Regions from separate parts of the Halomonas sp. BL6 genome, predicted to be linked through region 1. Evidence: predicted binding sites of a transcription regulator. Region 1 holds the regulator's gene; each other region holds the start of a gene.
What was found. The regulator sigma-54, encoded in region 1, starts transcription at its own class of promoters, with help from an activator protein. The targets are predictions, from matches to a motif close to TGGCACNNNNNTTGCTNT.
Positions count from the first base shown of each region.

Region 2: glnL (nitrogen regulation protein NR(II)) is a predicted target of sigma-54. The motif match lies at 1,581-1,598, and genes of this name have one in related genera.
Region 3: FHJ80_RS05495 (P-II family nitrogen regulator) is a predicted target of sigma-54. The motif match lies at 6,144-6,161, and genes of this name have one in related genera.
Region 4: FHJ80_RS05205 (urease accessory protein UreD) is a predicted target of sigma-54. The motif match lies at 1,765-1,782, and genes of this name have one in related genera.

Region 1 is NZ_VDGL01000004.1:273,470-281,360, forward strand. It holds gene FHJ80_RS10740 (YhdP family protein) at 1-140, shown strand, start outside; gene tldD (metalloprotease TldD) at 137-1,591, shown strand; gene yjgA (ribosome biogenesis factor YjgA) at 1,597-2,118, opposite strand; gene pmbA (metalloprotease PmbA) at 2,214-3,554, shown strand; gene FHJ80_RS10760 (HPr family phosphocarrier protein) at 3,571-3,840, opposite strand; gene rapZ (RNase adapter RapZ) at 3,879-4,796, opposite strand; gene ptsN (PTS IIA-like nitrogen regulatory protein PtsN) at 4,855-5,322, opposite strand; gene raiA (ribosome hibernation-promoting factor, HPF/YfiA family) at 5,327-5,635, opposite strand; gene FHJ80_RS10780 (RNA polymerase factor sigma-54) at 5,733-7,148, opposite strand; gene lptB (LPS export ABC transporter ATP-binding protein) at 7,254-7,891, opposite strand, start outside.
Region 2 is NZ_VDGL01000006.1:141,281-149,171, reverse strand. It holds gene ntrC (nitrogen regulation protein NR(I)) at 1-455, opposite strand, end outside; gene glnL (nitrogen regulation protein NR(II)) at 452-1,510, opposite strand; gene FHJ80_RS13725 (DUF4124 domain-containing protein) at 1,717-2,259, opposite strand; gene glnA (glutamate--ammonia ligase) at 2,349-3,755, opposite strand; gene FHJ80_RS13715 (hypothetical protein) at 4,311-4,904, shown strand; partial or broken gene FHJ80_RS13710 (acyltransferase family protein) at 4,963-5,986, opposite strand; gene FHJ80_RS13705 (esterase family protein) at 6,186-7,085, shown strand; gene FHJ80_RS13700 (sensor domain-containing diguanylate cyclase) at 7,034-7,891, opposite strand, start outside.
Region 3 is NZ_VDGL01000002.1:413,696-421,586, forward strand. It holds gene FHJ80_RS05470 (methyl-accepting chemotaxis protein) at 1-1,742, shown strand, start outside; gene FHJ80_RS05475 (LysR family transcriptional regulator) at 1,746-2,672, opposite strand; gene FHJ80_RS05480 (ferredoxin--NADP reductase) at 2,865-3,641, shown strand; gene FHJ80_RS05485 (P-II family nitrogen regulator) at 3,792-4,130, opposite strand; gene FHJ80_RS05490 (ammonium transporter) at 4,394-5,641, opposite strand; gene FHJ80_RS05495 (P-II family nitrogen regulator) at 5,729-6,067, opposite strand; gene FHJ80_RS05500 (accessory factor UbiK family protein) at 6,426-6,782, shown strand; gene FHJ80_RS05505 (AraC family transcriptional regulator) at 6,917-7,852, shown strand.
Region 4 is NZ_VDGL01000002.1:356,762-364,652, forward strand. It holds gene ureC (urease subunit alpha) at 1-58, opposite strand, end outside; gene FHJ80_RS05195 (urease subunit beta) at 170-478, opposite strand; gene ureA (urease subunit gamma) at 502-804, opposite strand; gene FHJ80_RS05205 (urease accessory protein UreD) at 839-1,723, opposite strand; gene FHJ80_RS05210 (DUF2946 family protein) at 2,065-2,436, shown strand; gene FHJ80_RS05215 (PepSY domain-containing protein) at 2,563-3,924, shown strand; gene FHJ80_RS05220 (copper chaperone PCu(A)C) at 3,954-4,487, opposite strand; gene FHJ80_RS05225 (diguanylate cyclase) at 4,533-5,906, opposite strand; gene urtE (urea ABC transporter ATP-binding subunit UrtE) at 6,082-6,789, opposite strand; gene urtD (urea ABC transporter ATP-binding protein UrtD) at 6,789-7,625, opposite strand; gene urtC (urea ABC transporter permease subunit UrtC) at 7,622-7,891, opposite strand, start outside.

The DNA.
Region 1 (7,891 bases):
TCGGCGCGCCCATCGTTGGCGGCGCGCTATTCATTGCCGACCAGCTATTCGGCGATGCGTTGGATCAAGCAACCACTCTCTATTATCGCGTGCGAGGTCCTTGGACCTCGCCGCAAGTGACTTTAGAAGGCCCCCAATGACCCCACAAACAAGCGATATCGAGTCTGCCGTTTCCATTTTGCTTACCCCTGGTGGTCTCGATCTTGACGCCCTGGATACTGGCCTTGGTTATGCCCTGGGAGCGGGCATCGATTATGCCGATCTCTATTTTCAGCGAACTTGGCAAGAAGGGTGGGTGCTGGAGGATGGCGAGGTCAAAGAGGCCAGCTATAACATTGATGGTGGCGTGGGCGTGCGCTCGCTGGCGGGTGAGAAAACGGGGTTTGCGTACTCCAATCAAATCACCGCCGATGCGTTGATGGACACCGGGCGAACGGCGGCTGGTATCGTTCGCAGCGGAAAACAGTTACCCGGTCAGAAAGTAACGCCGGTCAGCGCCGCCGCGCGTTATTCAGGAATCGATCCGCTTGCCGGGTTATCAGCGGAAGAAAAGGTCGCGATGTTGAAAGAGGCCGATCGCATAGCGCGAGCCGCAGATCCCAGTATCAGCCAAGTGAGCGCGTCGCTCTCTGGCACCTACGAAGTCGTGTTGGTGCGCGCCAGCGACGGCACCCTTGCCGCCGATATTCGCCCCCTCGTGCGTTTCAACGTCAGTGTGATTGCGGCCAAAAACGGCCGCCGGGAGCGCGGTGGCGCGGGCGGCGGTGGTCGTTACTCGATGTCGCGTCTGCGTGATGAAGGCGTGGCCGAGCGCTACGCAAAAGAAGCGGTGCGTCAAGCGCTGGTCAACCTGGAGGCCGTCGACGCACCGGCCGGGCAGATGCCGGTGGTGTTAGGGGCGGGTTGGCCTGGTATTCTTCTGCACGAAGCCGTTGGGCACGGATTGGAAGGCGATTTCAACCGCAAAGGCAGCTCGGCGTTTGCCGGGCGGATGGGGCAGCAGGTCGCCGCCAAGGGCGTCACGGTGGTCGACGATGCCACGGTGGCCGATAGCCGTGGCGCGCTCAGTGTGGACGACGAAGGCACGCCCGGTCAGTACACGCCGTTGATCGAAGACGGTATTTTGACGGGCTATATGCAGGATAAGCTGAATGCGCGCTTGATGAAAATGGCGCCCACCGGTAATGCGCGTCGCGAGTCGTTTGCGCATTTGCCAATGCCACGTATGACCAACACGGTCATGCTGGCGGGGCAGGATGATCCTGACGACATCATCAAAAGCGTCAAGCGGGGTATCTATGCCGTCAGCTTTGGCGGCGGCCAAGTAGACATTACCTCGGGTAAGTTCGTCTTTTCGGCCAGCGAAGCTTACATGATCGAAGATGGCAAGGTCACAGCGCCGGTCAAGGGCGCGACGCTGATAGGCAACGGGCCCGAAGCCATGGGCAGAGTGTCGATGATTGGCCATGACATGGCGATGGATACCGGCATTGGCGTGTGTGGTAAAGAGGGGCAGGGCGTGCCCGTCGGTGTCGGTCAGCCCACGCTTAAGCTGGATGAGCTGACCGTCGGCGGTACGCAGTCTTCATGACTGGCTTAAAGCGCTAGCGTCTCACGCAGGTGTTTGAACAGCTTGCGCGAGCTGGTGGGGGGCTTGCCCTGTTCGCGTTCTTTACGCGCGTTGCGCACGAGTTGGCGCAGCGCTTGCCGATCCGCATTGGGATAATCGACCACGAAGAGATCGACGGCATCGTCGCCCTCGTCGATCATGCGGTCTCGCCACTTTTCCAGGCGATGAAAAGCATGATCGCGCTGCTCTTTTTCTTGTTCGATGGCGTCGAAAACGCCTTGAATGGCCGTTAGATCCTCTTTGCGGATGAGCTTGCCAACGTACTGCATATGACGTCGGCGGCCCTCATGGGAGCGAATGCGAGCGGTTTCATCGATGGCGCGCAGCATATCGTCAGACAGCGGAAAGCGTGAGCGTTCGGTGGGGTTCATGGCAATCAGGGTTTCGCCAAGCGCCTGTAAGGCGTGCATTTCTCGCTTTAGCTGCGATTTACTGGGGCGTTCTACCTGTTCGTCGATGTCAATTGGCTCGGGACGTTGCTTGGGCATATAGCTACTCACAGATTAGATTCGTTCGCAGCATTATATCAGGCTGTGACCACAACATTGATCCGCCAACGCGTTTCAGGCGAAAAGGAGGCCACATGGCACAGGCATTTGATGCATCGGCGCAGCAGGCATTACTGACACAGCGCGCTGAAGAAGCGCTTGCCCTAGCAAAGCAGCTAGGAGCAGATGCTGCTGAAGTGGGTGCCAGCGTCGATCAAGGCATGGGCGTCAGCGTTCGTTTAGGCGATGTGGAAACCGTTGAGCTGTCGCGCGATCAGGGAATTGCGGTAACGCTATACGTGGGCAAGAGAAAGGGGAGCGCCTCGTCTACCGATGCCAGCAGCGCGTCGATTCGCGCAACGGTCGAAAAAGCGCTCGCGATCGCGCGCTATACCGGAGAAGATCCTGCCGCCGGTTTGGCAGACGCGTCGCTGATGGCCACCGAGCTACCCGATTTGAAAGTCCACCACCCTTGGACGCTCACCACGGATGAGGCCATCGACCTGGCCCTTCGCTGCGAGCAGGCTGGACGCAGCGCGGAGGGAATTCATCAGTCGGAGGGTGCGTCACTCTCCAGCGGCGAGGGTGTCCGTGTTTATGCCAACAGCCACGGATTTTTGGGCACTCAAAAAGGCAGCAATCACTCGCTCTCATGCATGCTGATCGCCCAGGACGATCAGGGTATGCAGCGCGACTATGATTACACCGCCGCACGTAATCCACACCATTTACGCAGCCCGGAAGAGGTCGGTCGAGAAGCGGCAACTCGCACGCTTCGCCGACTGGGTGCGCGTCGGCCACCGACCGGTACCTTTCCGGTGCTGTTCGACCCTACGCTAGCCAGCGGCCTGATCGGTCATCTAATGAGCGCCTTGGCAGGCGGTGCGCTATACCGAGAAGCCTCTTTTCTGTGTGACCGTCTGGGAACGCCGCTTTTCCCCGAGTGGTTTGGCTTGGAAGAGCGACCCATGGAAGTGGGGGCGACGGCGAGCTCGCCGTTCGATGCCGAGGGGGTGCAAACCCGTAATAATCGATTCATCGATCGGGGGCAGGTTGCCAGCTACATGCTTTCTGCTTATAGCGCACGGCGTTTAGGTATGCACTCGACTGGAAATGCAGGTGGCGCGCGCAATTTACGCCTGCTGGCTCCGTTAACGCCACGAGCCGAGCTGTTGAGTCAGATGGGGCAAGGTATTTGGGTCACCGAGCTCATGGGGCAGGGGGTGAACGGTGTGACCGGTGATTACTCGCGGGGAGCGGCAGGCTTTTGGATTGAAAACGGTGAAGTTCAGTACCCAATCGAGGAGTTCACGATCGCCAGTAACCTGAACAAGATGTTTGCCGGGCTGAGCGGCGTAGGGGATGACACGGATACACGGGGCAGCATTCACACGGGGAGCTGGCTGGTGGATGCGATGACCGTGGCGGGCAGCTAAGCGTACGCTGCATCGATTACTGATCTTCTTCAAACCGAGCGTCGAATAGCGCCTCGATAGCATCGAGCGCTCGTTCGGCGTCTTCCCCTTCTGCAATGACGGTGAGCTCGGTCCCGCAGGGCGCGGCGAGCATGAGCAGTGACATGATATTGGCAGCATCCGCTTTTTGCTGCTTCTTGTACACATGAATCTGGGCAGAGAACTGCTGGCCACACTGAACCAGTTTGGTGGCTGCGCGGGCGTGAAGGCCGCGCTGATTGGTAAGGGTCAACGTTCTTTCGGGCACTCTGGTTCCTTTTTGCCGAGTGGGGTTTTAGGGAGGGCTCAGGGAGTACTGGGCGTCGCCGCCGTATGTTGGGTTGTCGGCGTTTCGCTGAGCGTGTACTGCAGCCCTAGCTCGCGATGCCTCAACTGCACTTCCCCTGTTTGTTTGACGAGCCGCTGTGCAAGCTGCTCGATCATATAAACGGACCGGTGTTGGCCGCCCGTGCAGCCAATGGCCACGGTCATATAGCTGCGATGGCTATTTTGATAGGCCGGTAGCCACTTCTCCAGCCACGTTTCAATATCGCTTGCCATGGCCTCTACCACGGGGTAGCCGCTCAAGAAGTCGATGATGTTGGCGTCGCGACCGGTATATTGGCGCAGAGTAGGGTCCCAATAAGGATTGGGCAAGCAGCGTACGTCGAACACGAGGTCGGCATCCAGCGGAACGCCGCGTTTGTAGCCAAAGGACTCGAAGGTGAGCGTCAGTTGATGCTGGCGCTGATGAGCTACTTGGTCGGTAATGCGGCGTCGCAGATCGTGTACGGAGAGTCGAGACGTATCGATCAATAAATCGGCGAGGTCGCGAATGTCATTCAGCGTTTCTTCTTCTTTGTTGATCGCTTCTTCCAGCGTCATGTCGCTATCACGGGTGAGGGGATGACGACGGCGGGTGGCCGAGTAACGCTCCAGCAAAATACGCGCATCGGTTGTCAGGTAGATCACCTGAAAACGAATTTCCCGGTGGCGCAATTCTTCAAGTAGCGCTGGCAGACGCTCCAGCGCAGTAGGTAAGTTGCGTGCGTCGATACTGACGGCAATCCGGGTGCGCTCACCCTGGGCGCGCAACTCGTCGATAAGCGAGCCCAACAGCATGGCAGGCAAGTTATCGATCGCGTAATAGCCAAGATCTTCCAGCGCTTGTAAGGCGATAGACTTACCGGAACCTGAACGGCCGCTAATGATCACCAGTTGCATAGCGTCTCTCTTGGCGTTTGAGCGTAAGAAGTAAAGACAAATTGAAGGAGTAGATCTGTTACGCAGCTTGTTCGCGTATCTTGGCCGTTATCAGCGTCAACAGTTCTTTTTGACTGCCTGCTTTGCGCAGCTGTTGGCGAGTATCGGCGTCGTTCATGATCGTCGCGACTTGTCCGAGCAAAGCAAGGTGCGTGTCATCGGCTTCTTCAGGCACCAGCAAAACGAACACGAGATCGACCGGGTCCCCATCGATGGCATCGAAATCGACGGGTTCCGCCAGTTTCAAAAAGCCAGCAATGGGGGCACTGCAGTGCGGGCTTCTTGCGTGGGGAATGGCAACACCGTTGCCAATCCCCGTGCTGCCAAGACGCTCGCGCCCAATCAAACGACTGAACACTTCTTGGCTGTCGAGGCTGGGCGTGTTTTGGGCGATGAAGGTGCTGAAAAACTCCAGCACCCGCTTTTTGCTGCCCCCGGGTACGTCATAAAGCACGCGCTCCGGGGGGAGAATGGTTTCCAACGTCATTGAGTTAACGCACGCCTGCGCCTTGAGCGCGAGCTTGTGCTTTTTCCTTGTGTTTGACGAGTTGACGATCGATTTTGTCCGCAAGGGCATCGATGGCGGCATACATATCGTTATCGAGTGCCTCGGCATGAAGGTCAGCACCGGCGGCATGTAGCGTGCACGCTGCCTGCTGGCGCTCCTTTTCGACAGATAAGGTCACTTGTACCGTGGTGATATTGTCGTAGTGTCGTTCGACGCGTTCCAGCTTTTCGTTAACGTAGTCACGCAAGGCGTCAGTCAGTTCAACGTGATGACCAGTGATGTTTACTTGCATTGACGTGCTCCTTATCCATCGGGCTGTACTTCGATTGTAACCCTTTTTACGCTATTGCAAAGCCCTTGCGGTGAGTTTGTCACGACCAAACGTTTAACTAGCGTAAACGGCGGCGCTCGCTCGAAGAGGGAATGCCCATCGACTCGCGATATTTCGCGACGGTACGTCGTGCCACGCTTATTCCGCCCTCTTCGAGAAGCGTCACCAAGCGACTATCGGAGAGCGGTTTGCCTGAGGGCTCCTCTTGAATGAGCTTTTTGATACGTGCGCGAATGGCCGTGCTCGAGTGGCTGTCGCCGCCGTCTTGGCCACTGACTTGACTGGAGAAAAAGTATTTCAACTCGAACACGCCACGCGGTGTATGAATGAACTTCTGTGTCGTCACGCGTGAGATGGTCGACTCATGCATCTCTACGGCTTCGGCGATGTCGGCCAAGATCAGCGGCTTCATGGCCTCTTCGCCGTGCTCTAGAAAGCCAATTTGGCGAGCGATGATTTCACGCCCCACGCGCAGCAAGGTGTCATTGCGGCTAGAGAGGCTTTTGATCAGCCAGCGCGCTTCTTGAAGGTGCTCTTTCAAGAACTGGTTGTCCTGGCTCTTGTCGGCGCGTTTGATCAAGCTGGCGTAGTCGGGTTGGATGCGTAGCCGTGGAAGAGCGTCCGGGTTGAGCTCTAAATGCCAGCCTTCGTTGTCATGGCGCACGACCAGATCGGGAGTGATGTAGCTATCGTCGGTCACGCCGTAGGCGCTGCCGGGTCGGGGATCGAGGCTGCGAATTAATCGAATGACGTCATCCAGCTGCTCATCGTCCAGGCTCAAACGGCGCTTGAGGAGGCGCATATCGTCTTTGCCTAGCGCCTCCAAAAACTGTCGTACCAGCCGTTTGGCTGGCATCAATAGCGGGGTGTCTTCCGGCAACGCAGCAAGTTGAAGCATCAGACATTCTCGCAGGTCGCGAGCGAATACGCCGGTCGGCTCGAACTGCTGCAAGCGCAGTAGGGTATTTTCCACTTCCCGTTGGCTCAAGCCGTCATGACCTTGTGCTTTGAGCCCTTCACGAATGTCGTTGAGCGGCTGGGTAAGATAACCATTGGCGTCCAGCGCATCGATCAGGCTCTCCGCAATTGCATATTCCCGTGAGCTGACATCGGTCATGGCCAGTTGCCACAGCAAATGGCCATGAAGGCTTTGGCCAGCGGCTTGACGCTCGAAGTCGGGTCCTTCGCTACCACCGCTCAGACTGCCCATGTCTTGATAGGTGTCCGACCAGTCGCTGTCGACGGAGAGTTCGTTGGGAATGCTGTCAGACCACTCGGCCTCTTGCGGCTCGCTGACTGCCTGCTCTCCAAACTCGTCCTCTTGCTCGAGCATAGGGTTGGCGTCAAGCGCTTGCTGAATTTCTTGACGGAGGTCCAGCGTAGAGAGCTGCAGCAAGGCAATGGCCTGTTGCAGCTGGGGTGTCATGGTCAGCTGTGTGCCGATACGCAATTGGAGAGAAGCTTTCATGACCATCTGAGAACCACTCGTTAATCAGAAAGCTCCACCCTAGAGCGAGTTATGGCTACGTGCAAGTGCAATAAGCATGCCACTAAAAGAAAAGTTTGGTCAGGCCTCGGTTTAGAGCCGGAAATCAGCGCCCAGATAGACGTCGCGGACCTTTTGGTTATTGAGAATCTCCTGGGCGTTTCCACTGGCGATGATGTGGCCATCGCCAACGATGTAGGCGATATCGCAAATATCCAGGGTTTCACGCACGTTGTGGTCGGTGATCAAGACGCCGATGTGGCGTTTTTTGAGTGCGCGGATAATGGTTTTGATTTCGCCGACCGAAATAGGGTCGACCCCGGCAAAGGGTTCGTCGAGTAGAATGAACGCGGGCTCGGTGGCCAGCGACCGCGCGATCTCTACTCGACGGCGCTCGCCTCCTGAGAGGCTCATGCCTAGGTTGTCACGAATATGGGTGATATGAAAATCTTCGAGCAGTGACTCCAGGCGAGCTTCTCTGGCGCTGCGATCGAGCGTTTTGCGCGTCTCGAGGATGGCCATGATGTTATCGGCTACCGAGAGCTTGCGAAAAATCGAGGCCTCTTGGGGAAGATACCCAATGCCTGCCATGGCGCGTTCGTGCATGGGCGCGTGGGTCAAATCCAGATCGTCGATACCCACATTGCCCGCATCGGATTTGACCAGTCCGACGATCATGTAAAACGAGGTGGTTTTACCGGCTCCATTGGGGCCCAACAGTCCAACGACAC
Region 2 (7,891 bases), on a different contig from region 1:
ATAGCCGGCGCTTCACCGATGATCTCGGCGCTAAGACCTTCCGGCACACTCACCGGCCGCTGCCGTTCACGCGCATGGGCAACGGCCCGGCGCACCAGCGCGAGCGCTTCATCCACATCGAACGGCTTGGGCAAGTACTCGAATGCCCCGCCTTGATAGGAGGCGACAGCGCTGTCGAGATCGGAGTGCGCGGTCATGACGATCACAGGCAAATCCGGATGGGCATCACGCACCCGTGCCATTAAATCCAACCCGTCGATGCCCGGCATACGGATATCGGTGACCAGCACATCCGGCGGGCTCTCCAGCAAGCGTGCGAGCGCCGTATCGGCACGCTCGATACACTCGACCTCCAGATCGGGTTGCGCCAGAGCGCGCTCCAATACCCAGCGGATAGCGCGGTCATCATCGACAATAACCACTCGTGCAACATCGGTACGTGTCGCCTCAGTCATGACGCTTCTCCGGTGCAATTAATGACCAATGGAATCAGTAAACGAAATTCGGTGTGTCCGGGACGAGAGTCGCATTCGATCAATCCTTGATGTTGGTGCAGTATTGACTGGGCAATCGATAGCCCCAGACCGCTCCCTTCTGCGCGGCCGGAGACCATCGGGTAAAAAAGGGTGTCGCGTAGCGACTCGGGGATGCCAGGACCGTTATCGATGATGCCGACTTCGCTCACCAGGCGGTGCCGCTCGGCTCCCAAAGTGAATTGGCGGCGCGCACGGGTACGCAGTGTCAGTTCGGGCGCGGGCGTACCTGCATCGCTCATGGCTTGCACCGCGTTGCGGGCCACGTTGAGCACTGCTTGGATCATCTGCGCCTCATCACCGGACAGGTCCGGTAGGCTCGGGTCATAGTCGCGGCTGACGACCACATGAGGATGCTCGGCGATCAGCAGCGCCCTTACGCGCTCCAACACTTTATGAATGTTGACCGGCTCATGCTTGACGATACGGTTCGGCCCTAGCATGGAGTCGACCAAGTCACGCAAGCGGTCAACTTCTTCCACGATGATATGGGTAAACTCGCGCAGGGCCGGGTCATCCAGGTCTCGCTCTAACAGCTGCGCGGCACCGCGAATGCCCCCTAGCGGATTTTTCACCTCGTGGGCCAACCCCCGCGCCAGCACTTTGATGGTTTCTTGGCGGGTGGTAAGGGCCTCCTCTCGGGAGATTTGCATCAACCGATCCCGCGGCTCGACTTCCAACAGCAGCTCGTCGGCCGACAGCGGTGTCACGGTGTAATCGACGGTCAGCGGCTCGCTATTTAGCGGCGTGATACGCGCTTCACGCTGTGTATAGGGATGAAACGCATCGCGTGCTTTGGCCAGCACGTCGTCGATGCTTTCGTCACCGCCCAGCAGCGTATCGAGACTGATCCCCTGTACGCGGCTAAAGCTCACGGCCAGCAGCGCTTCCGCCGCCGGGTTCATCCAGCGAACGCGGAGTTCACCATCGAGCAACAGGACTGCTGTGGTGAGGTGTTCGAGCAAGCGCTGATACATGGCGTGTCCTGAAACGTCGCTTCGATCAATACACATGGCACTGATCCATCAAAAGAGGTATGCGAGAGGATCTGCAAAAAGCGCGCCAATTCGACGCAAGCGGCGGCATGCACGGCTTGTGGGCAGATAGCGGGGAGATGACGAGCCTTAATAGCGCAATGAGCCGCCTAGCCCACCGCCTCACTGCACCATTATAGTGCACTCGATTAGTCAGTGATAAAAATAGTCACCGGATCGGTGCGGTGCTGCACACGGCCCTGGCTATCCAACAACTCCGCATGAATATGGTGCGCTCCCACAGGTAACCCCGCCAGCCAGAAGGCGTCGCTATGCAGGGCGGATTGGCTCAGTTCGCCATTCACCCTCAGTTGAATTTGGTGGTCGTCCCGCAGTGGCGGCACCACCTGCACTTCCACGGGCGTCATGCCGCCCCGAACGGCGCTGCTGTTTGCCGGGTTGACGATGGTAAAGCGGTCATAAGGCATAAACGGTTGCCCGGGATGGCTCTGAGTGCGGCCCGGGGTTCGGCTGTCAGGTGGGGCAGAGCGCACCGTCGTCACGCTGGGCAGCGGTGCCAACGTGACGGCTTCACCGCCACGTTCTGGGTTGTCGGTAAACGTCACCTTGCCCTGGGCGTCCACCACGCGATACACCGTTTGCCCCAGCGCCGCGCTTACCCACAGCCCCAATAGCAGCGCAGCACCTGTGGATAATCCTCTTGCATAGCGCACGTGCCAGCGACGGATCATGACGTCTTCCTCCCTTTTCCTTTCCTCGCCTCAACGAAAAAACCCCGCCGAGGCGGGGTTTTCAGGCTAACGACACCTCAAGGGTGATCTTAGCAGCTGTAGTACATGTCGAACTCGATCGGGTGAGTCGTCATGCGAATACGCTCGACGTCTTCCATCTTCAGTTCGATGTAGGCATCGATCATGTCGTCGGTGAACACGCCGCCTTCGGTCAGGAACGCACGGTCAGCGTCGAGCGCTTCCAGGGCTTGATCCAGGCTGTTGGCCACGGTCGGGACGGACTTGCCTTCCTCGGGCGGCAGGTCGTACAGGTTCTTGTCCATGGCATCGCCAGGATGGATCTTGTTCTTGATACCATCGATACCCGCCATCAGCATCGCCGCGAACGCCAGGTAGGGGTTGGCGGTCGGGTCGGGGAAGCGCGTCTCGACACGCTTGCCTTTCGGGCTAGCGGTGTACGGAATACGGATGGACGCAGAACGGTTACGGGCGCTGTAGGCCAGCATGACCGGCGCTTCGAAACCCGGCACCAGACGCTTGTACGAGTTGGTAGAGGCGTTGGTGAAGGCGTTCAGCGCGCGAGCGTGCTTGATAATACCGCCAATGTAGTACAGCGCCATTTCGGACAGGCCCGCGTACTCGTCGCCAGCGAACTGGTTCTGGCCATCTTTCCAGAACGACTGGTGGACGTGCATGCCCGAGCCATTGTCGCCCACCAGCGGCTTCGGCATGAAGGTCGCGGTCTTGCCATAAGCGTGCGCCACGTTGTGGATCACGTACTTCATTTCCTGAACTTCGTCGGCTTTCTTCACCAGCGTGTTGAACTTCACGCCGATTTCGTTCTGACCGGCGTTCGCCACTTCGTGGTGGTGAACTTCGACGGTCTGACCGATCGCTTCCAGGGTGTTACACATCGCACCACGGATATCGTGGAAGCTGTCGACCGGGGGTACCGGGAAGTAGCCGCCTTTCACGCGCGGACGGTGGCCCAAGTTGCCGCCTTCTACCTGGTTGCTGGTCGCCCATGCGCCTTCGTCAGAGGTGATTTTGTACATGGCGCCTTGAATGTCGGCTTTCCAGTGCACCTCATCGAAGATGAAGAATTCCGGCTCCGGACCGAAGAAGGCAGTGTCACCCAGGCCAGTCGACTGCAGGTAGGCTTCTGCGCGCTTGGCGATGGAGCGCGGGTCGCGATCGTAGCCCTGCATAGTGGCAGGCTCGATGATGTCGCAACGCAGAATCAGTGTGGCATCTTCGGTGAAGGGGTCGAGGAAGGCGGTACCGTCTTCCGGACGCAGGATCATGTCAGACTCGTTGATGCCCTTCCAGCCGTTGATGGAAGAACCATCGAACATCTGGCCGTTTTCAAAAAACTCTTCGTTCACGTCGCGTGCCGGTACGGTGACGTGCTGCTCTTTACCGCGCGTGTCGGTGAAACGCAGATCTACCCACTTAACATCATGTTCTTCGATTAGCGCGAGAGTCTTGGCTGACATAGTGTCCTCCGGTATGAGCGTGGCTTAAAGCGTGTAACTGTAAGCGATCGATAAAGGTGTTATTCAACAAATCGTTCAACACGCGGCTGCATGTGGCGCGTTTGTCTTTTTTGTTCGCTCAACGTTTGTTCGACGATGGATAACAAACCGCCCAGCGATCATTTCAGACCGGCTATCGTTGTAGCACGCCTGGAGGCGTCTGCCTACGCTTCAATAGCCGCTGATGAAACTACCTATGGCTTATAAGCACAGAGCGTGCCAACTCTGCACCATAATGGAAAAAAATATCAACAACTCTTTGTTTTCAAATATGAAAAATGACTCATCCCATGCGTCTTAATGCAGCAAGGGAGTGGCAATTGCTTTTTCAAACGCCTATACCGTCATTTCCTTGCACGCATTTGGTGCAAATAGCACTCAAGACGCACCAAAATGAATAACTCGCCAGTCTCACTGTTTTTTTCGTTAAAAAACTTTCTCTTGCTACGTAAAGAAACCCACATCTACAATCAATTACAAACAGAGATGCTTTCATAACAAAAGGAAGCCGCGTGCATGGGTACGGTCTGCTTTATCGTTGATGCTTCAGTGACAGGAGCTTTGCTACCCCGCCACCTGCGCTCGATTCGCCAATCCGGTCTTGCTGACCATGCCCTACCCATTATCGTGACCTGTGCTCACTCGGATGAACGGCTCACCGATCTCGAAAAGCGTTACCACGCGCACGGCTTGGTGACACCTGCCCATACCCTAGGTGCACGCCTCAACCAAGCGGCGTATATTAGCCAGGCAGACTGGCTGCTGATTGCGCTGCATAAAGAACCCATGGCGGCGCAGCTTTGGTACCTACTCTATCCACAGCTCGACACGGCGACGGATGCGCTGCTCATCAACGCCGCCACTCCCCGCTTTTCGGAACGCCTGTTGCTGCACTTTCTCAGCTCGGCGGTGACCGTTCCCCCCTATATTGCCATTCGCCGTGCGTGGTTGGAGCGAATCGGAGGCTTCGATCCAGAGCTCGATGAGCCAGCCCTGCTCGACTTTTTACAGCGCCTATACGCCTGCCCTACGCGTTTAAAAACGCTAAGCGGCGAGTCGCTTGGGCTTGCTCGAGGCTCGCCACACAGCCGCTCACCCACCTCCTCTTAGCGCCTGCCCCTTTTTGACTCTTAACGCCAACCTCACACCCACCAACCCATCGAACCGTTCATATTTTTAAACGTTTACCCAGCAACATGGCACCCAATGTGGTGGTATTGGCTACTTTGTTGAGCAGAATCGATCCCACACTACCCACCATGATGAGCAACAGCGCATAAACCGCCAGGGGCAACGTAGAAATGCCCACTAGCGTATCGGTGAGCGTAAAAAACATAGGATGCGCTAGATAAATACCAAACGAGTAAGCATTGATATAGCGCACCCATCCAGGCGCTTTACGCCCTTTTAAGCCACGCATCAATGCCAGCGTGAACAGCACAAAAAAGGGAATGACCCACACCTCTTTCGAGGAGAACGACAGCCGATACTCGAACGTGGCCAGCACGATCAAGCCAACGAACAACAAGAGCCAACGTGGTTGCGAGAGGGTTTGTAGCCAAACGGGCCGTTCGATCAACTGGCTAGAAGGCGTTAAGGGGTAATAGCGCACCAGCACTAGCGCCAAGAAGAACAGATAGATCCAACCCAACGGAGCCACCCAAAGCAAATAGCCCGGCGGCTCAATAGCCAACGCATACGCCACCCCCCAATATGCCATACTCACCAAGCAAGCTCCCCATAGCCAAGGAACCGGATGCAAGCGCCATAGCTGCCAACGAGTAAAGGCCCAATAAGCGGCATAGAACTGCATGGCGATGATCAAAAAATAGCCATGCCAGCCCGCATAAATAAAGTAGGCTTTTGCGTTCTCCCAAACATTCACGGCGCTGTCGCTGTCCGCCAGTTGCCACCACTGGGCAGTGGAATAGATGAACCCGTACGTTAAATAGGGCAACATGACGTATTTCACTCGCTGCCATAGAAAACCTGGCGGTACTTGCTTGTCATAGCGGACGGCAAACACAAAGACCGAAATGAACAGGAATACAGGCGTGCCCAGCACCAGCGGTATGCGCATGAGATCGGTAACGACGTTGTCCACGCGCTGATTCAGGTGATCTAGCCAATGAAAGAGAAACACGGCGACACAGCCGTACGCGCAGCCAGTAAATTTCCTCGATTTTCTGCATCGAACCTCCACCAAGCCCCGCTGCTAAGCTGATGTAGGGGCTTACGACAATGAACAGGCTGGCTTACAGCGTTGTCCGACCTTTTAAACGACGGTAAATTCCTGGAGGCCTCGTGTTCGAACAGTCGCTCAGATTCCCGCTTTTACACGCTCTCGGACGCACTGTCTCTGAATGCCTCACCGGCTGGATGCGCGCGATCATGGTCGTTTTGGGTGGGTTGGCACTGAGTAGCGTTGCCCTGGCGGGCGATGTCTCGCGGGCACAGTTCTTTTCACCCACCCTGGGTTATGACTACCCGTATACGATCTATTTACCGGACGCTTATGACCCTCAGGCCTCGGCGCCTTACCCAGTGGTATACCTGCTACACGGGTCATTTGGTAACGAGTTTGACTGGGCAACCAAAGGCAACTTGCCACAAACGGCTGATCGTTTGATCGAGGCTGGGCATCTACCTCCAGCGGTATTCGTCATGCCCGGCAGCCGCAGTTGGTGGGTCGATGGGCATAACGAAGCTGCCCGTAGCGCTTTTTTCAACGACCTGCTGCCGCATATCGAAGCGACCTATCATGTGGGAACGACGCGCGAGCAACGTGGCGTAGCGGGGCTCTCTGCTGGTGGCTATGGCGCGGTGAATTTCGCCCTCGAACGTCCAGAGCTGTTTGCCGCTGCCGCTGCCCTCAGCCCCGCCAGCTATATCCCTGCGCCACCCAAAAACTCTTCCGCTCACCGACATCCAGCGTTTTTGAATGCGCAGGGCGAGTTCGATCAAGCGCTTTGGGAGCAGCTAAACTACACAGCCCATTTAGAAAGCTACCGCCTACGCGTCACGCCGCGCCCAGAGGCAGAGCAAGGCGACACGCCCCCTGTCCCGTTCTATATCAGCGCCGGACGCCGTGATGTCTATGACGCCGAGTTCCATGCACGCCAGCTGCGCCAAGCCATAGAACGTATTCAACCTGGTGACGTACGGCTCGACCTCTACCCTGGTGGCCATACTTGGCGCGTATGGAGAGCCAGCCTACCCGCGGCGCTAAACTTCATGTTTCAGTCTGTCGATGCAACGCCCGCAGTCTTGCCTGACTCACAAGCAGAGTAAAGGATAGCGCGATTACGCCCTTCCGCTTTGGCGCGATACATCGCCTGATCCGCGCAGTGAATCAGGGTGGCCTCATCCTTTGCGTGTAGTGGAAAGAGCGCCACGCCAATACTGGCGGAGACGCATACCTCGCCCACCAACAGCGCAAACGGCTCGGCCAGCGCTGAACAGAGTTGATGCGCGACCGCTAACGCGTCCTCTTTCATGACCGAACCACCCAGCAGCGCCACGAACTCATCGCCGCCGATTCGTCCTACCATATCGGTGCCCCGCAGCCGGGCGCGCATGCGTTGTGCCGCCGCTTTTAACAACTGGTCGCCAACGGCGTGGCCCCAGCGATCGTTCACCGGCTTGAAGTTGTCCAGGTCAATGAACAAGAAGGCCAACTGGCCCCCCGAGCGCAGCGCCTTGGTCAGCTCGCCAAAAAACATCGCTCGATTGGGCAGGTCGGTCAGCGTATCGTGCTGTGCCAAATGCAGCACCCGCTGCTCCATTTCGTGTCGTGGCGTAATATCGTGAGAGATGCCCATAAAACTGATCACGTTGCCCTGCTCATCCAACAACGGCGCACCGTTGGTAAAGTGCCAGCGCCACTCGCCGTTGGCATGCTGCACACGGTACTCGATCAGCCCTTGCGGCTCGGCCGTCACAAACACGTTTTCGATATAACGACGGCACGCCTCTAAGTCCTCCGGATGCAGAACGAAGCTCATATGCCGCCCGAGCACCTCGTTCACCTCGTGCCCCAATATGCGCGGCCAGTTAGGCGAGATATAGGTCAGCATGCCATCGGCATCGAGGGTGTA
Region 3 (7,891 bases), on a different contig from region 1:
ATGCCTTCATCGGCTGGGAGCCCAACGCCTTTGGTGACGATGCCCGCTTTGCTGGCGACGAGCGCTACGGCCACGATGGCAGCGGCCGCTTCATGCCCTGGTGGTACCGCACCGGGGATGGCTCGCTCGACGTCTTGCCACTGGGTGACACCATGGAGAGCGACACCCGCCTAGCCAGCGGCGTGCGAGAGGGAGAGTACTACCTTTGCCCGCGCGAAACGCTCGCCCCCTGTGTGATCGACCCAGCCGCCTACGATTACGACGGCGAGACACAGCTGGTCACCTCGTTTAACGCACCGATTTTGGTGAATGGCGAATTTCGCGGCGTGGCTGGGGTCGACCTCTCGCTGAACTTCATCCAAACGCTGCTGAGCGACGCTAACGCCGCGCTATATGACGGCGCAGGCCGGATGGCGCTGGTTGCCGGGCGCGGCGGCTTGGTGGCGGACACCCACGGTGAAGAGGCCCTGGGCCTGCCTGCCAGCAACGCACTGAGCGACACGGCGCTTGACGGCATTGCCGAAGCCACGACACAAGGCAGCCTCTACAGCAGCATGGCCAACGGCATGTTTCAGCGCTACCAGCCGCTGACCATTGGCGATACCGAACAGCCATGGGTGCTGGTACTACAGTTGCCCGAGTCCGTCGTGCTCGCCGAACTCAACGCGCTACAGAACGTTTTGAGCGACCAGCGCCAGCAAAACACCCTGGGCATGACGCTGGTGGGGCTGCTAGTGGCAGCCATCGGCATCGCCGCACTGTGGTGGATTGGTGGCCGCATTGCCCGACCGCTCAAGCGCTTAGCGAACAGAATGGAAGAGATCGCCTCTGGAAATGGCGATCTCACTCAGCGCCTGCCCGTGCATGGCCGCGATGAAAGCGCCGCCGTGGCCGAGCAGTTCAACGCCTTTGCCGAAAAAATTCAGGCCATCCTTCTGGACGTGCGGCGCAGCAGTGAGGCCGTGAACCACGCGGCCAGCGAGATCACCCAGGGCGGCCATGACCTCTCACGGCGCACCGAGCAAGCCGCTGCCAGCCTGCAAGAAACGTCGGCAGCGATGGAAGAGATCAGCAGCACCGTCAGCCACACCACCCACGCTTCCCAAGAGGCCAGCGGGCTGTCCAACACCGCCTCGCAGCTAGCTTCCCGTACCGACAAAGCGTTTGTTGAGGTAGTCTCGACCATGGATGACATCCGTGCGACCTCGGCAGAGATTCAAAGCATCGTCAGCGTGATCGACGGCATTGCCTTTCAAACCAACCTGCTAGCGCTCAACGCCTCAGTGGAAGCTGCGCGAGCTGGCGAGCACGGGCGCGGCTTTGCCGTGGTGGCCGATGAAGTGCGCAAGCTGGCCTCGCGCAGCAGCGACGCCTCTAAGGATATCCGCCAGCGCATCGATGCGTCTGCCGACAAGGTCGAAAGCGGCACGCAACTAGTACGCGATGCCGAGGCCGCCATGCACGAGCTGGCCGATAGCGTGACGCGCGTCACCCACATGCTCGGCGATATCAGCACCGCCGCCGGTGAGCAAAACGATGGCATCAATCAAGTCAGCATCGCGGTGAGCGATCTGGACCAAATGACCCAGCAAAACGCCGCTCTAGTGCAAGAGTCCACCACCGCAGCGGAGCAGCTCAAATACCAGGCGGACAGGCTGGCCGCGCTGGTGGGAGGCTTTACGCTAGAAGCATCACAGCAACCGGCCCAGACGCTGCCAAGCCCTGACGAGGCCAAGGTTTAGCCGCTAGGGAATCGGCGGCAGCGGGATATCGTCGCTGCGCTTGGCCCCGGCGGTCATTTCGCGACAGAGACGTAAAAACTCGCGCACGCCGGTGGTCAGGTACTTGTGACGATGCCAGATGAACGTGAACTGGCGTTTTAAATCCAACTCCGGCGTGGGCAGCGGCACCAGGCTGCCGCGCCGGAAGGCATCGCGCAGCGCCAGCCGCGAAACGCAGCCAATGCCCAGCCCCGATTCCACCGCGCGCTTGATGCCCTCGGTATGCTCCAGCTCCAGCAGGGTATTGAACCGGCTGCGGCGGTGGCGGGCGGCATGCTCCAGCGTCATGCGTGTCCCCGAGCCCTCCTCGCGCATGATCCAGTCTTCGCGCAGCAGTTGATCCAGCTCCAGGTGCTCGCGTCCCGCCAGCGGGTGACGCGGCGAGCAGAACACGCACAGCTCATCCTCGACCCAGGGCTGGCTGATGATCATGTCGTCATCGCACTGCCCCTCGATCAGCCCTAAATCCAACGAGTGCTGGCGCACGCCTTCGATGATATGCCGCGTGTTGCGCACCGCCAGCCGAACTCGACTGCCGGGATAGCGCTGCATGAAATCGCTGATCAGCAGCGTGGCGAGATAGTTGCCGATGGTGAGCGTGGCCCCCACGTCCAAAGCTCCCACGCCCTGTTGGCCCCGCAGCAACTCTTCGACCTCCTCGGCGCGGTCCAGCAGCGCCACCGCCTTGGGCAGTAGCTGAAAGCCGAGCGCGTTGAGTTTCAGCCGTTTCCCAATGCGGTCGAGCAGCTGGCAGTCGAACTGGCGCTCCAGCTCGGCCAGCGCCGTACTGGTGGCCGATTGCGACATGGCCAGCGCACGCGCCGCGTGGGAAACGCTCTCGTGCTGGGCAACGGCCACGAAGACCTCTAGCTGCCGCAGGGTGTAATGCATGACCAAAACCTCTCTGTCGAGTGAGCGGCGAAGGGCTATATCGATTTTAAAGATAAGCGTTATCAAGATAATTTGCTTAACAGATATACCACCCTTTATTTAGAATTAGCAGCAACCTATAGAGATAATTTTTATTCTTTTTTGGAATATGGCGAGCAAGGCTTAGGCTGCGCCGCCTCTGGAGGAGTGAGCATGAGCAAGTTTGCCCTGGAAGAAGTGCTAAGCGTTCACCACTGGAACGATACCCTGTTCAGCTTCCGCACCACTCGCGAGCGCAGCCTGCGCTTCAAGAACGGCCAGTTCGTCATGATCGGCTTGGAAGTGGACGGCAAACCGCTGATGCGCGCTTACTCCATCGCCAGCCCCAACTACGAAGATCACCTGGAATTCTTCAGCATCAAGGTGCCGGATGGCCCGCTCACCTCGCGCCTGCAGCACCTGCAGGTAGGCGACCAGATCATGGTCAGCCGCAAGCCGACCGGCACGCTGGTGTGCGACGACCTGCTGCCAGGTCGTAACCTCTACATGCTCTCGACCGGCACCGGCTTGGCGCCGTTCATGAGCCTGATTCAGGACCCGGAAGTCTACGAGCGCTTCGAGAAAGTCGTGCTGGTACACGGCGTGCGCGAAGTCTCCGAGCTGGCCTACGCCGACTTCATCACCAAAGAGCTGCCCGCCCACGAATACCTGGGCGAGGAGATCGCCGAGAAGCTGGTGTACTACCCCACGGTGACTCGCGAAGAGTTTCACACCATGGGTCGCCTGACCGACCATATTCGCACCGGCAAGCTGTTCGAAGACACCGGCCTACCGCCCATCGACCCGCGCCAAGACCGCGCGATGATTTGCGGCAGCCCGGCGATGCTGGACGACACCAGCGCCCTGCTCGATGAGCTGGGCCTGAACATCTCCCCGCGTATGGGCGAGCCGGGCGACTACGTCATCGAACGCGCCTTCGTTGAGAAGTGAGCCCCGTTCGAAGGGTGAAGGGTGAAGGGTGAATAGAAAATTGTAGCCCGTGTCATCGTCGCCTTATGCACAAAGCCCCTGTGGATATTATCCACAGGGGCTTTGTCGATTCAGCGCGACTCACTGTTCACGCCTTACCATTCACCGTGGTTAGACAGCGTCTTTACCGGTTTCGCCGGTCCGGATACGGATGACCTGCTCGAGCGGCATCACGAAGATTTTACCGTCCCCGATTTTGCCGGTATTGGCGACCTGGGTAATCGCGTCGATCACCTGCTCGGCCATAACGTCGTCGACGGCGACTTCCAGCTTCACCTTGGGCAGGAAATCCACCACGTACTCTGCGCCACGGTAGAGCTCCGTGTGGCCCTTCTGGCGGCCAAAGCCTTTCACTTCCGTGACCGTAATGCCTTGCACGCCGATATCCGAGAGCGATTCGCGTACGTCATCAAGCTTGAAGGGCTTGATAATGGCTGAGATCAATTTCATTGCGACATCCTCTAGCTTGGTGGCCCGCTGTCATGCAGACAGCGTTATTAACCGATTGTCATAACCATCGAGGTTAGCGGGGCGCTCACGTAGCCAAGCCCGTTACCCAGTCGATTAAGCATACACCGCCAAGGGCGGAGAATAAAAAACCCGAACGTCACTAGCTCATAACCACCGACGTACCGCGTATCCATCAACGACAAAAAGGCCTCCCACTCGGGGAGGCCACAAGGAGCACGCCAGCTCACATGATTAGCGCAAGCTTATTTCTTGACGCTAAACTCGGGATAGGCTTCCAAACCGCATTCAGCGATATCGACGCCTTCATACTCTTCTTCTTCGCTCACGCGAATGCCCATGACCGCTTTCAGCACCAGCCATACCACAAGGCTTGCGATGAAGACCCAGCCAAAGATGCCCACGATACCGATTAACTGTGCACCGAAAGAGGCATCGCCATTGGTGAGCGGCACAGCCAGCACGCCCCAGATACCGACCACACCGTGAACGGAAATCGCACCCACCGGATCGTCCAGCTTCAGCTTGTCCAGCGTGACGATCGCAGCGACGACGATCAGGCCACCTACTGCGCCGATGATGGCGGCACCCAGCGCCGAGGGAGAGAGCGGATCCGCCGTGATGGCGACCAGGCCAGCCAGCGCACCGTTCAGCGCCATGGTGAGATCTGCTTTACGGAACCACAGTTTAGCCAGCACCAGAGCGGCAATCACACCGCCTGCTGCCGCAGCGTTCGTGTTGACGAATACTTGCGCAACGTTGTTGGCAGAGCCGATATCGGACATTTTCAGCTCGGAACCACCGTTGAAGCCGAACCAGCCCATCCATAGGATGAAGGTACCCAACGTGGCCAGCGGCATGTTGGCACCGGGAATTGCGTGGATAGAGCCGTCTTTACCGTACTTGCCTTTACGCGGGCCCAGGACGAGTACACCTGCCAGCGCGGCGGCCGCACCCGCCATGTGGACGATGCCAGAACCGGCATAGTCAGAGTAGCCCACTTCAGACAGCCAGCCGCCGCCCCAGGTCCAGTAGCCCGACACCGGGTAGATGAACGCCGTCATCACCACGGCGAAAGCCAGGAAGGCCCACAGCTTCATACGCTCAGCAACCGCACCCGAGACAATCGACATGGCGGTGGCAACGAACACCACCTGGAAGAAGAAGTCAGAACGCATGGAGTAGTAAGGCGCATCGTCGCCACCGGCCAGCACCGCATCGACGCTGTTCTCGGTACCGATCAAGAAGCCCAAGTTCGGCAAGAAACCGCCTGCGCTGCTGGAGTACATGATGTAATAACCCACCAGCAGGTACATGGTGCAAGCAATCGCAAACAGCGCGATGTTTTTGGTCAGAATTTCGGCGGTATTCTTGGAGCGAACCAAGCCCGCTTCCAGCATCGCGAAGCCAGCGGCCATCCACATGACCAGCACGCCGCAGATCAAGAAGTAGAACGTATCGAGCGCATAGCTCAAATCAGCTAACTCATTCATGAGGTGTTCCCCGTTGGTACTTAAGAAGAGGTACTTGGAAGATGTACGTGGCAGCGCGGCGACATCATCAGCCGCCCAGCATTACCCTTACACGGCATCTGCACCGCGCTCACCGGTACGAATACGGATCACATCTTCCAACGGCGTGACGAACACTTTGCCGTCGCCGATCTTGCCGCTATTCGCTGCGTTACAGATGGCGTCCAGCACGCTTTCCAGGCGTGCATCGTCCACGGCGACTTCCACTTTCACCTTTGGCAGAAAATCGACCACGTATTCCGCGCCGCGGTAGAGTTCGGTATGACCTTTCTGGCGGCCAAAGCCTTTCACTTCGGTTACCGTAATCCCTTGAACGCCGTTGTCGGCGAGTGCTTCACGAACGTCGTCAAGCTTGAATGGCTTGATGATAGCGGTGATGAGTTTCATCCCGGATCTCCCCTGCTGGATCAGTCCCACTCGGTGAAAAGCGGCATGGCCGCCCGAATTTAGTGCTTGCCCTACTAATGCGCATACCGTGCCACCCGCTTTTTTATTATTAACTTTCAATTACTTAAAATAATTATATAAGCAATTCACGGTAGCTTAGACGTGCTACCCAATGAGGCTCACCCTGGCTTTGCACCATTAATGAACATTAATAAAAGCTAGCCGCTCCATTTCGATGCATTGATTCTTCCCGCTCACCACGCTTAATTCACACGCGGCGCATGCGAATCGGCGTCGGGTTGCGTATCCTTACTGACAAGCAGTTCATATTCATGCATGCCCTTTCAAGGAGAGAGCCATGGCGCCCCAAGATCGCATTAGCCGCTTAGCCCAGCAGATCGGCGACCGTCTGCAGAATGCGTCGCAAGCCCCGGAAGATATTCAAAAAGGTGTCCAGCAGGTGGTACGCGGCGCCTTTGACCGCCTGGAGCTGGTATCGCGGGAAGATTTCGATATTTTGATGGATGTGCTGCAGCGCACGCGCTCGCGGGTTGAAGCCTTAGAGCGCCAAGTGGCCAGTCTGGAAGCGGCCGTAGAAGCCTCTAGCAACACCGCGTCCACGCCCGTAGAAGCCGAAGTGCCGCCCGCCCCTGTGCACCCCTCCGGGACGACGAAACCAACGTCCGATAAACCGTCCACTGACGATACTGAGTAAGCCGCCGTTGTGCTCAGAATGGGGCAGGCTGAGCTGCCCCAAATTAGCGAACAAGAATCACTATCATTGACTCCCGTCGCGATAGTGCTATCGTGCGTTGATTGGCTGCCTCATTCACGATAGCGACGGCTCAGATGCCCCCGCAGGAACGCCTCATCACGCCCGAAATCACCCACCGCTCGCTGGTCCAGCTTGGCCAACGATTTGGCATTCACTACCGCGTGGACGGCACCCCTTTACAACACCAGCCGGTCGCGCTGGGCCATGTGCACGATGTTGGCTTACCCCAAGGGCTGCACCTAACGCTGTCTAATCTGCAAGTAGAGCGCGGCTATACCTCCACGTCTTACCAAAGCGTCCCCTGGTTCTTTAGCATTATTTTGGAAGGCACGATTCAACTACAAATAGGCCAGCAGCACCTGCAGCTAGGTGCCGGGGAGGGAGTGTGCGCTCACTTTGATGCCCACCAACCGCTAACGGTGCACCAACCGGCTCAGCCGCGCCTGAGTACCGTGAATATTGCGGTGCGTACGACCGCACCGTTAGGGCTTCCCGCTCCCGGCAGCCAACCGGCCTTGCACCGTTGGCGGCTGCCGAGTGCCTTACACCAGCACCTTTGCACCATAAGTGAGCAACCACCCACCACCTGGCGCCAGCCCCTCGTGTGGCAAGGTCTCGCGATACAACTGATTGGCCTGGGACTACCGGAAACGACGCCCGCACTCCCCAAGCATCACGGCCTCTCCACCCGAGACAGACGCCGCCTAGCAGCGCTGCACGCGCGCATCACTCAGCATCCCGCCGAGCCCTATAGCCTCGCGGCTCTAGCCAAAGAGGCCGCCATGAGCGCCAGCAGCCTGCGGCAGAAATTTCGTGCCTACTACGGCTGCACACTGTTCGACTACATTCGCCAAGCGCGCCTGGAGCAGGCGCACGCATCGTTGCGCCAAGGCCACAGCGTTCAACACACGGCCCACCGCTGCGGTTACCGCCATGCCAGCAATTTTTCGAGCGCCTTTAAGCGCCACTTCGGTATTTCCCCTCACGAGCTTCAACGAGACAAGCCATAAGCCATCGTTCCCTTGATGCGATCACTTATGACAGCGCGC
Region 4 (7,891 bases), on a different contig from region 1:
CCGTGGGGCCGTACATATCGGCGTAGGCTTGCCGACTGATCTTGTTTACCGATTTCATATTTGCCTCTGCCTCAAGCGTTGAGTCCAGTGCTGGGCGGTCATCGGCTGTGTGAACAGTCACCCAGCCGATGCCCGCCCTACCGACGGTTGTTCTTTATTAATCCGTTGGCTAATCGAGCGGCCCCATCACATCGCCACGGAAGCCGTAGATTTCCCGCTTGCCGACGAACGGTATCAGCGTGACGTCGCGGGTTTGGCCAGGTTCGAAGCGGATGGCGGTGCCGGCGGCGACGTCCAACCGGTAGCCACGGGTCTTGTCGCGGTCGAACACCAGCGCCGGGTTGGCCTCGGCAAAGTGGTAGTGGGACCCCAGCTGAATGGGGCGGTCGCCGGTGTTGGCCACCTCGACGGTGATGCGTTCTCGGCCCGCGCACAGCTCGATATCACCTTCTTGCAACTGATACTCACCGGGAATCATGGCGCTCTCCTAGCGGTGGACGGTTAATTGATTGGGGTGTGAACGGTGACCAGCTTGGTACCGTCGGGGAAGGTGGCCTCCACCTGCACTTCATCGACCATCTCCGCCACGCCCTCCATCACGTCGTCGCGGGTCAGGATCTCGCGGCCGTAACTCATCAAATCGGCCACGCTCTTGCCATCCCGTGCGCCTTCCATGATCTCGAAGCTGATCAGCGCCACGGCTTCGGGGTAGTTGAGTTTCAGGCCGCGCGATTTGCGGCGTTCGGCAAGCTGAGCCGCGGTAAACAGCATCAGCTTGTCTTTGTCTCGTGGGGTTAACTCCATAGGGCTGCTCTCCAGCAGTGCTCGAAAGATAGATTCAGGTTAGCCAAATACGCGGCGTGTGCGCCTTGCGCTCGATCCAACGGGGCCGCAGTAGGTGCCAGGCCTGCTCACACAGCGCCCAGGCCTCATTTCGGGATGCACCTAAATAGCGCAATAGCAGTACGCCATGGCGAACGGTCACCGCCCAGCGGGAGTTGCTCGGCAGCGCTTCACGCAATGCTTCAATAGCCGCAGCGGCATCGTCGATGCCCACCGCCCAGAGCGTGGCCTGCACCGTTGCGCCGCCTTGGCCCCAGCGGCCCACAAAGCGTGGGTGCCCGGGGTCGAGCGGCTGGCGTTCAAGCCACAGCGGTTTGCCATCCAGAGTCAAGCGAAAGTGCTGCTCGATGCGCCCGGAGACATAGGGCAGGTCGCTTGCCGGGCGGCCGAGGGCCATTACCTCCCAGCCTAAGCAGCGGGCTCGGCCCTGTAGCGCGATATGGGTGCGCTGAGTGCCCTTTGAGCCATCGAACGCGATGGTTTCCTGGGGCAGCCACTCCAAGGCGCCGCCCTCTTCGACCGTCAGCTCGGTGTTCTGGGTCCAAGCCACACCTTGGCTGTCAGCTTTGTAGAGCTTGTTGGCAGCGGGGGTGGTGAGCAGCGCGTGTGCGCCGCGCTCGACATGGGCACGAATGGTCAGCGCATCGCCGCTCACCAGCCCCCCGGGCGGGTGTAGTACGTATACGTGGCACGCCTCATGGCTGCCCTCTGGATAGAACGGGCGCTGCACCCGTAACGGTCCTTGGTGGCGCGCCTGCACTAGCCGGGTAACACCATCGCGATGGGCAAAGCGTAGCGCCAGCGAGGCGGCCCAGCGGCGCTCGGCATCGAAACGGTGGCCTGAATCGGCGGCGGGTGGGGCAAGTTCGCTCAGCATCATGGGGCGCTATCGCTTCCTTGTGGATACATCATTGCCTTACGAATGCAAAGAGTGCGCCAAAATGGTGAAAGCGTGGTATCGGCGCTGCGCAGCCACCCACATCGCGGTCTACCTCTACCGACATGCGTTTCATTACCGCTCTCAAGCACCAAAAAAGAGCACCGCCATCCGATATTGCACCAAATAGTCTCAATGACCGAAGGCGTCCTTCGCGGCAATACACCACAGCGTTCATATACGGCACTGAGTGCGCTGCTCACGCGTCAAGCTGTACAATTCTCTCTCTTTAAGCCGCTTACAAAGCATAGTGTGAGATGCGACCTTTCCGCTCGGCAAATTCCATGGGGTACCGTGTAGCGCTCTACTTGGCGTTCGCGGCGCTCTTTCTGGTATTTGCCGGGCCGCTCCTCTCGCAGTTTCAAGCGCAGGGCCACGCTACCGCGCATGCCCATGGCCAGCATGCCACGCATTCTACGACGTCGCCCGCCCCGTCGCCGCACGACCATGATCCGCTCCACCGCTGGTATCACCCCTGTGATTATTGCGGCTTATGGCAGCATACGCCGACCGCCCCTCAACACTTACCCGCCATTGGCAGCACGGCATTTCCATCGCGTACACCCCTGCCCTCGGTGTTCGCTTCGCGCGCTGCAGTGTCACGTCACTATCCCCACGCTCACTCCCGCGCCCCACCGTCGCCACGCCTCATTTAACGCACCGATCTTTCCCCTTTGCCACCCCATGACGGGCCACCCCATAACGGGTGTGGCTAACCACTTATTTTGCCCGTGACGTCGCTGGTACGCCCGGCGCGGCGCCACGGGCACTTGGAGCGTTGTATGACGATGCCGTCTTCCCAGGTGGCGCGCAAAGCGTCACTCGATCTGTATCGCGCCGTTTGGCGCTGGCACTTTTATGCAGGCCTGTTAGTCCTGCCTTTTTTGATTACTCTGTCGCTGACCGGAGCGCTTTACCTGTTCGATGACGAGCTGGATGGCCTCATCCACTCCGATCTCAAGCGCGTGGAGGCACAGCAGGACGTGCAGCTACCCGCAACGCTCGTGAGCGCCGCGCTGCAGGCGCACCCCGGCACGGCGGTGAAGTACACCTCCCCCACCACGCCGGAAAGCTCGGCTGAAATTACCGTCAATGCCCTTAGCGGAGAACGGTTGGCCGTCTATGTGAACCCGTACACTGCCGAGGTGCTGGGCTCGCTGGATGACCGGGGCACGGTGATGTGGACCGTGCGCTACCTGCATAGCTTTAAATTTTTCGGGCAAACGCCGCGCAAGCTGATCGAGATGGCCGCGGGCTGGTCGATCTTGCTGGTCGCCACGGGCATCTATCTGTGGTGGCCACGCAAAGGTAGCGGCGGCGTGGTGCGCGTGCGCGGCAAGCCCAAAAGCCGCGTATTCTGGCGCGACCTGCACGCGGTGCTGGGGCTCTTTGTCGGCGGGTTTATCGTCTTTCTGGCCATTACCGGCATGCCGTGGTCGGGGGTGTGGGGCGCGCAGGTGAATGAGTGGGCCAACGGCAATAACTTTGGCTACCCGTCCGGCGTGCGTGTTGAAGTGCCGATGTCCAACGCCTACCTGAGCGACCAGGGCAGCACGAGCTGGTCGCTGGAGCAGGCGCAAGTGCCGGAATCGACACCGCCCGCCGCGCCCACCCCGCGCATTGGGTTGAACAACGCCGTGGCGCAGCTGGAAGCGCTGGGCTTGCAGCAGGGCTACACGGTCAACCTACCTACCACGGCCGCCGGGGTGTACACCGGCTCGATTTATCCCGATGACTTGTCCCAGCAGCGCGTGGTCCACCTCGACCAGTACAGCGGCAAGCCGCTAATCGATATGCGCTACGCCGACTACGGCCCGCTCGGTCGCTGGCTGGAGTTTGGAATTAATGTACATTTGGGGCAGGAGTTTGGGCTGATCAATCAGCTCGTGCTGCTGGCGGTGTGTATCGCGATCATCGTGATGTGCGTGGCGGCCGGTGTGATGTGGTGGAAACGCCGTCCTTCGGGGGGCATGGGCGTGCCGCCCTTGCCCACTGATAAGCGCGTGTTTCGTGGGCTGATCGCCATGTTAGTGATAGGCGGCGTGCTGTTTCCGCTCGTTGGGGCGTCGCTGCTCGTGATGCTGATCATCGACTGGCTGATCGTGCGGCCATTGCAAGAGCGCCGCCCCGCTCGCCAAGGCTAGCGGGGCGGTAGACTGACGCGGCGGGCTGCTTAGTGCGCCGCGTGATTATGGCCATGACTATGACCACTTTCATGGTGGTGACCCTCTGGAGACTCCCCTACGGGCAGCACCCGAAGCTCGATCTCCATCGGCTCGGCGTGTTGGAACTCCAGCGTCACGGGGACGGGCTCACCCTCGACGATGGGTGAGTCCAGTTCCATCAACATCAAGTGCAAGCCGCCCGGCGCGAGCGTCACGCTCCCACCTGCCGGTAACTCGATGCCACCGGGCAGGGGGGCCATGCGCATCACATCGCCGTCCATCTCCATGATGTGAATCTCGACACGCTCGGTGACCGGACTGGTCGCTCCTATCAGCATGTCGTCGCCATCGCCGTGATTGGTAAGGGTGACGAAGCCACCGCCCGCCCCCGCTCCCGGCGGCGTGGCACGGGTCCAGGGTTGCTCCGCTTCGATAGCGGAGTGCCCTGCCATCGCCTCAGAGGAATCGCCACCGTGATGGGCCGCCAACAGCGGGGTACTCATCATCAACAGTGCTGTAAGTAGCGTAGCGCGCATCGACATGGTGTTCTCCGTAGATAAATGACCGAAACAAGGCAGACAGCGATATTACTCAGTGGCAGCGGCCACCACCACCCGGTCGCGCCCACTGCGTTTCGCTTGGTACAGCGCTTGGTCGGCACGCTGCATCGAGCGCTGGTAATCGGGGTGACCATCGTGCAGCGTGACACCGATACTCACCGTGACGTTCAGCAGCGTATCGGCAGCGGCCAACATCGGCTCTTTGGCCACGGCGTGGCGCAGCCGCTCGGCAAACAGGCGGCTACCGTCTTGGTCCGTATCCACTAGCACGATCAAAAACTCTTCACCGCCCATGCGGAACACGTAGTCACCGCCCCGGGTCGAGCGGTCGAGAATGCTGGCCACCTGCTGCAGCACATGGTCGCCCGCGTCATGGCCGTGGGTATCGTTGATCGCCTTGAAGTGATCGATATCCACCATGAGAAGCGCAAAACACTTTTCCGAGTGGCGCGCGATCTCTATTTCACGGTTCAGCACCACCGAGAGGAACTTGCGATTGAGCAAACGCGTCAGGCTATCGCGGCCTGCTTCGAGCCCCGAGGCGCGATCCAGAACGTCATCCAACAGCATCAAGATCGTGCGAGCCGCATCGCGAATGCTGCTCAACGCGGTCAGGCGACGCTGGCTGTCTGAGTCGCCTAGCTGGGCGAGCCACTCCTCGTCCACGCGGCGAACATGCCGTGAAATGGTGGTAATTTCCGGCGCGCCCTCAAAGGCGTGACACGCCTTGTGGTGATACCAAAGCCCAAACTCGGAACTGGCTAATCGGGGTAAAGCCGTCGTTGCCTGCTGCGCAGCGACGGCAAACATCAGTGCGTTTTCCCAATCGAGCAGCGCCGAACGCTGCCGCTCGCGCTCATCGCCGATGCTCTGGGTCAAAGAGAACAGCTTATAGGCTTCTTCGGTGCGGGTATTGCGATTGTTGGCCACGGAGTAGGCGTGGCTCATGATTTCCATCGCCATATCGATATGATCGGACACATACACCGCCGCCTCGCCGGAGGAGAGTTCCGCCCCCAGGGTAGCGTGAATGTGCGCATACAGCGCCTGCTTCAACTGTCGCGCGCCGTTGAGCACTAAATTCACGGGAATATCGATACGCGCATGCACTTGGCCAACCTTTTCCTGCTGCTCGACCAGCGATTCGAAATCCGCATGCTCGACGGCAAACATAGCACTGAGCCAGCGCTGCATGGAGGGGTGCAGCCGGTTTTTTACCTGCTCATTGGAGAGAAACAGCGACGCGTGGGGGTCTTCCAACATCACTTGATAAAAATGATCGGCAAAGATATCGCGGCGGGATTCCACCAGCGTCTCCACCGCCTGGCGAAGCGCCACCGGCGTGCGCTCCAGGAGTGCCTGCCACTCGGCAGCGAGCTGATGTTTGTCTTTATAACGCATACCCCACCCAACGATTGTTGTTGAAACTGGCCATGTTACACATAAAACGCAGCGCCAAAACCTACTCAGCGCAGGGTTTTAAGCAAAAAGCCCCCTCTTTTCTACATGAAACGAGAGGGCTATTAGAGTGTGCTCAGTAAACAGGAAAAGAAAGGTTAAAGGGGGTGTGGATAACTCAAACCGTCAAATGCTGCTTGATCAGCTCGTTGGAGAGTTCGCTGATCTCGCCTTTGGCCACCGGACGGCCGCGGTCCATGATGACGAAGCGATCGGCGTATTTGCGGGCAAAGGGCAGCTTTTGCTCGACCAGCAGCACCGTCAGGCCGTCCTCTTTGATCAGTTGGCGAATCACCTGGCCGATTTGGGCGACGATATTGGGCTGAATGCCCTCGCCGGGCTCGTCCAGAATCAGCAGCTTCGGTTCGATCACCAGCGCGCGGCCAATGGCAAGCTGCTGCTGTTGCCCGCCGGATAGGTCACCGCCACGGCGGTGCTTCATCTCCTTGAGCACTGGAAATAGCTCGTAGATGCGCTCGGGAATTTTCTTCAGCCCGTCGCCTCGGGCGGCCAAGCCGGTGCGCAGGTTCTCCTCCACCGTGAGCAGCGGGAATATCTGCCGCCCCTGTGGCACGAAGCCGATGCCCAGTCGCGAGCGCGCTTCCACGGCTTTTTTGGTGAGTTCGATCTCGCTGCCGTCGCCCTGGTAGCGCAGCTGGCCACTTTTCACCGCGACTTCGCCCATGATGGCTTTCATCAGGGTGGTTTTACCCACCCCGTTGCGGCCCATCACGCAGGTGCACTGCCCGGCGGGCACGTCTAGGTCTAAGTCCCACAAGGTGTGGCTCTCGCCGTAGAACTGGTTGAGCTTTTCAATGGCTAGCATCAGGCGCTCTCCTCTTCATCCGACCCTAGATACACCTCGACCACTTTAGGGTCGTTGGAGACCTGATCCATGCTGCCCTCGGCCAGCACGCTGCCCTGGTGCAGCACGGTCACCTTGCGCGCAATCGAGCGCACGAAGCCCATGTCGTGCTCTACCACCACCACCGACTGCTTGCCCGCCAAGCCGGTGAGCAGCTCGGCGGTGCGCTCCATCTCCTGCTCGGTCATGCCCGCCACCGGCTCATCCACCAACAGCAGACGCGGGCGCTGCATCAACAGCATGCCGATCTCCAGCCACTGTTTTTGGCCGTGGGAGAGGATCCCGGCGGGCTGAAAGCGCAGCTCGGTCAGGCCGATGGTTTCCAGCACGTCGTCGATGCGGTCTTTGATCTCCCCAGTCATGCGGGCGGTCAGCGTGGGGAAGATGCGCTTGTCAGCGGCCATCGCCAGCTCCAGGTTCTCGAACACGCTGAGCGCTTCGAACACCGTGGGCTTCTGGAACTTACGGCCAATGCCGAGGCTAGCAATGTCTGGCTCGTTCATTTGCAGCAGGTTGTGGCGGCTGCCGAACCACACGCTGCCCTCGGTAGGCCGCGTCTTGCCGGTGATGATATCCATCATGGTGGTTTTACCGGCCCCGTTGGGGCCGATGATGCAGCGCAGCTCGCCGTCGTCGATGGTCAAGTTCAAGTTGTTGATCGCCTTGAAGCCATCGAAGCTGACGGTGACGTCTTCCATATACAGAATCGGGCCGTGGCGCACGTCGACCGGCGAGGACTGGGTCGCCATGAAATCGAACACCCTATCCCGCGCTTTTAGCGATTGTAATAGGCTCATGCGGTGGCCTCCTTGGGTGGGTGATCCTCCTCTTTACGGCGCTTTAGGTGGCCTAACAGCCCCGCTACACCTTTCGGCAGCAGCACCGTGACCAGCACGAACAGCGCACCCAGGGCGAACAGCCAGGCGTCGGGCATGATGCCGGTGAAAATGGTTTTGGCGTAGTTGACCAAAATCGCGCCGATCACCGCGCCGTACAGCGTGGCCCGGCCACCCAACGCCACCCACAGCACGATTTCGATGGAGAACAGCGGCGAGAACTCGCT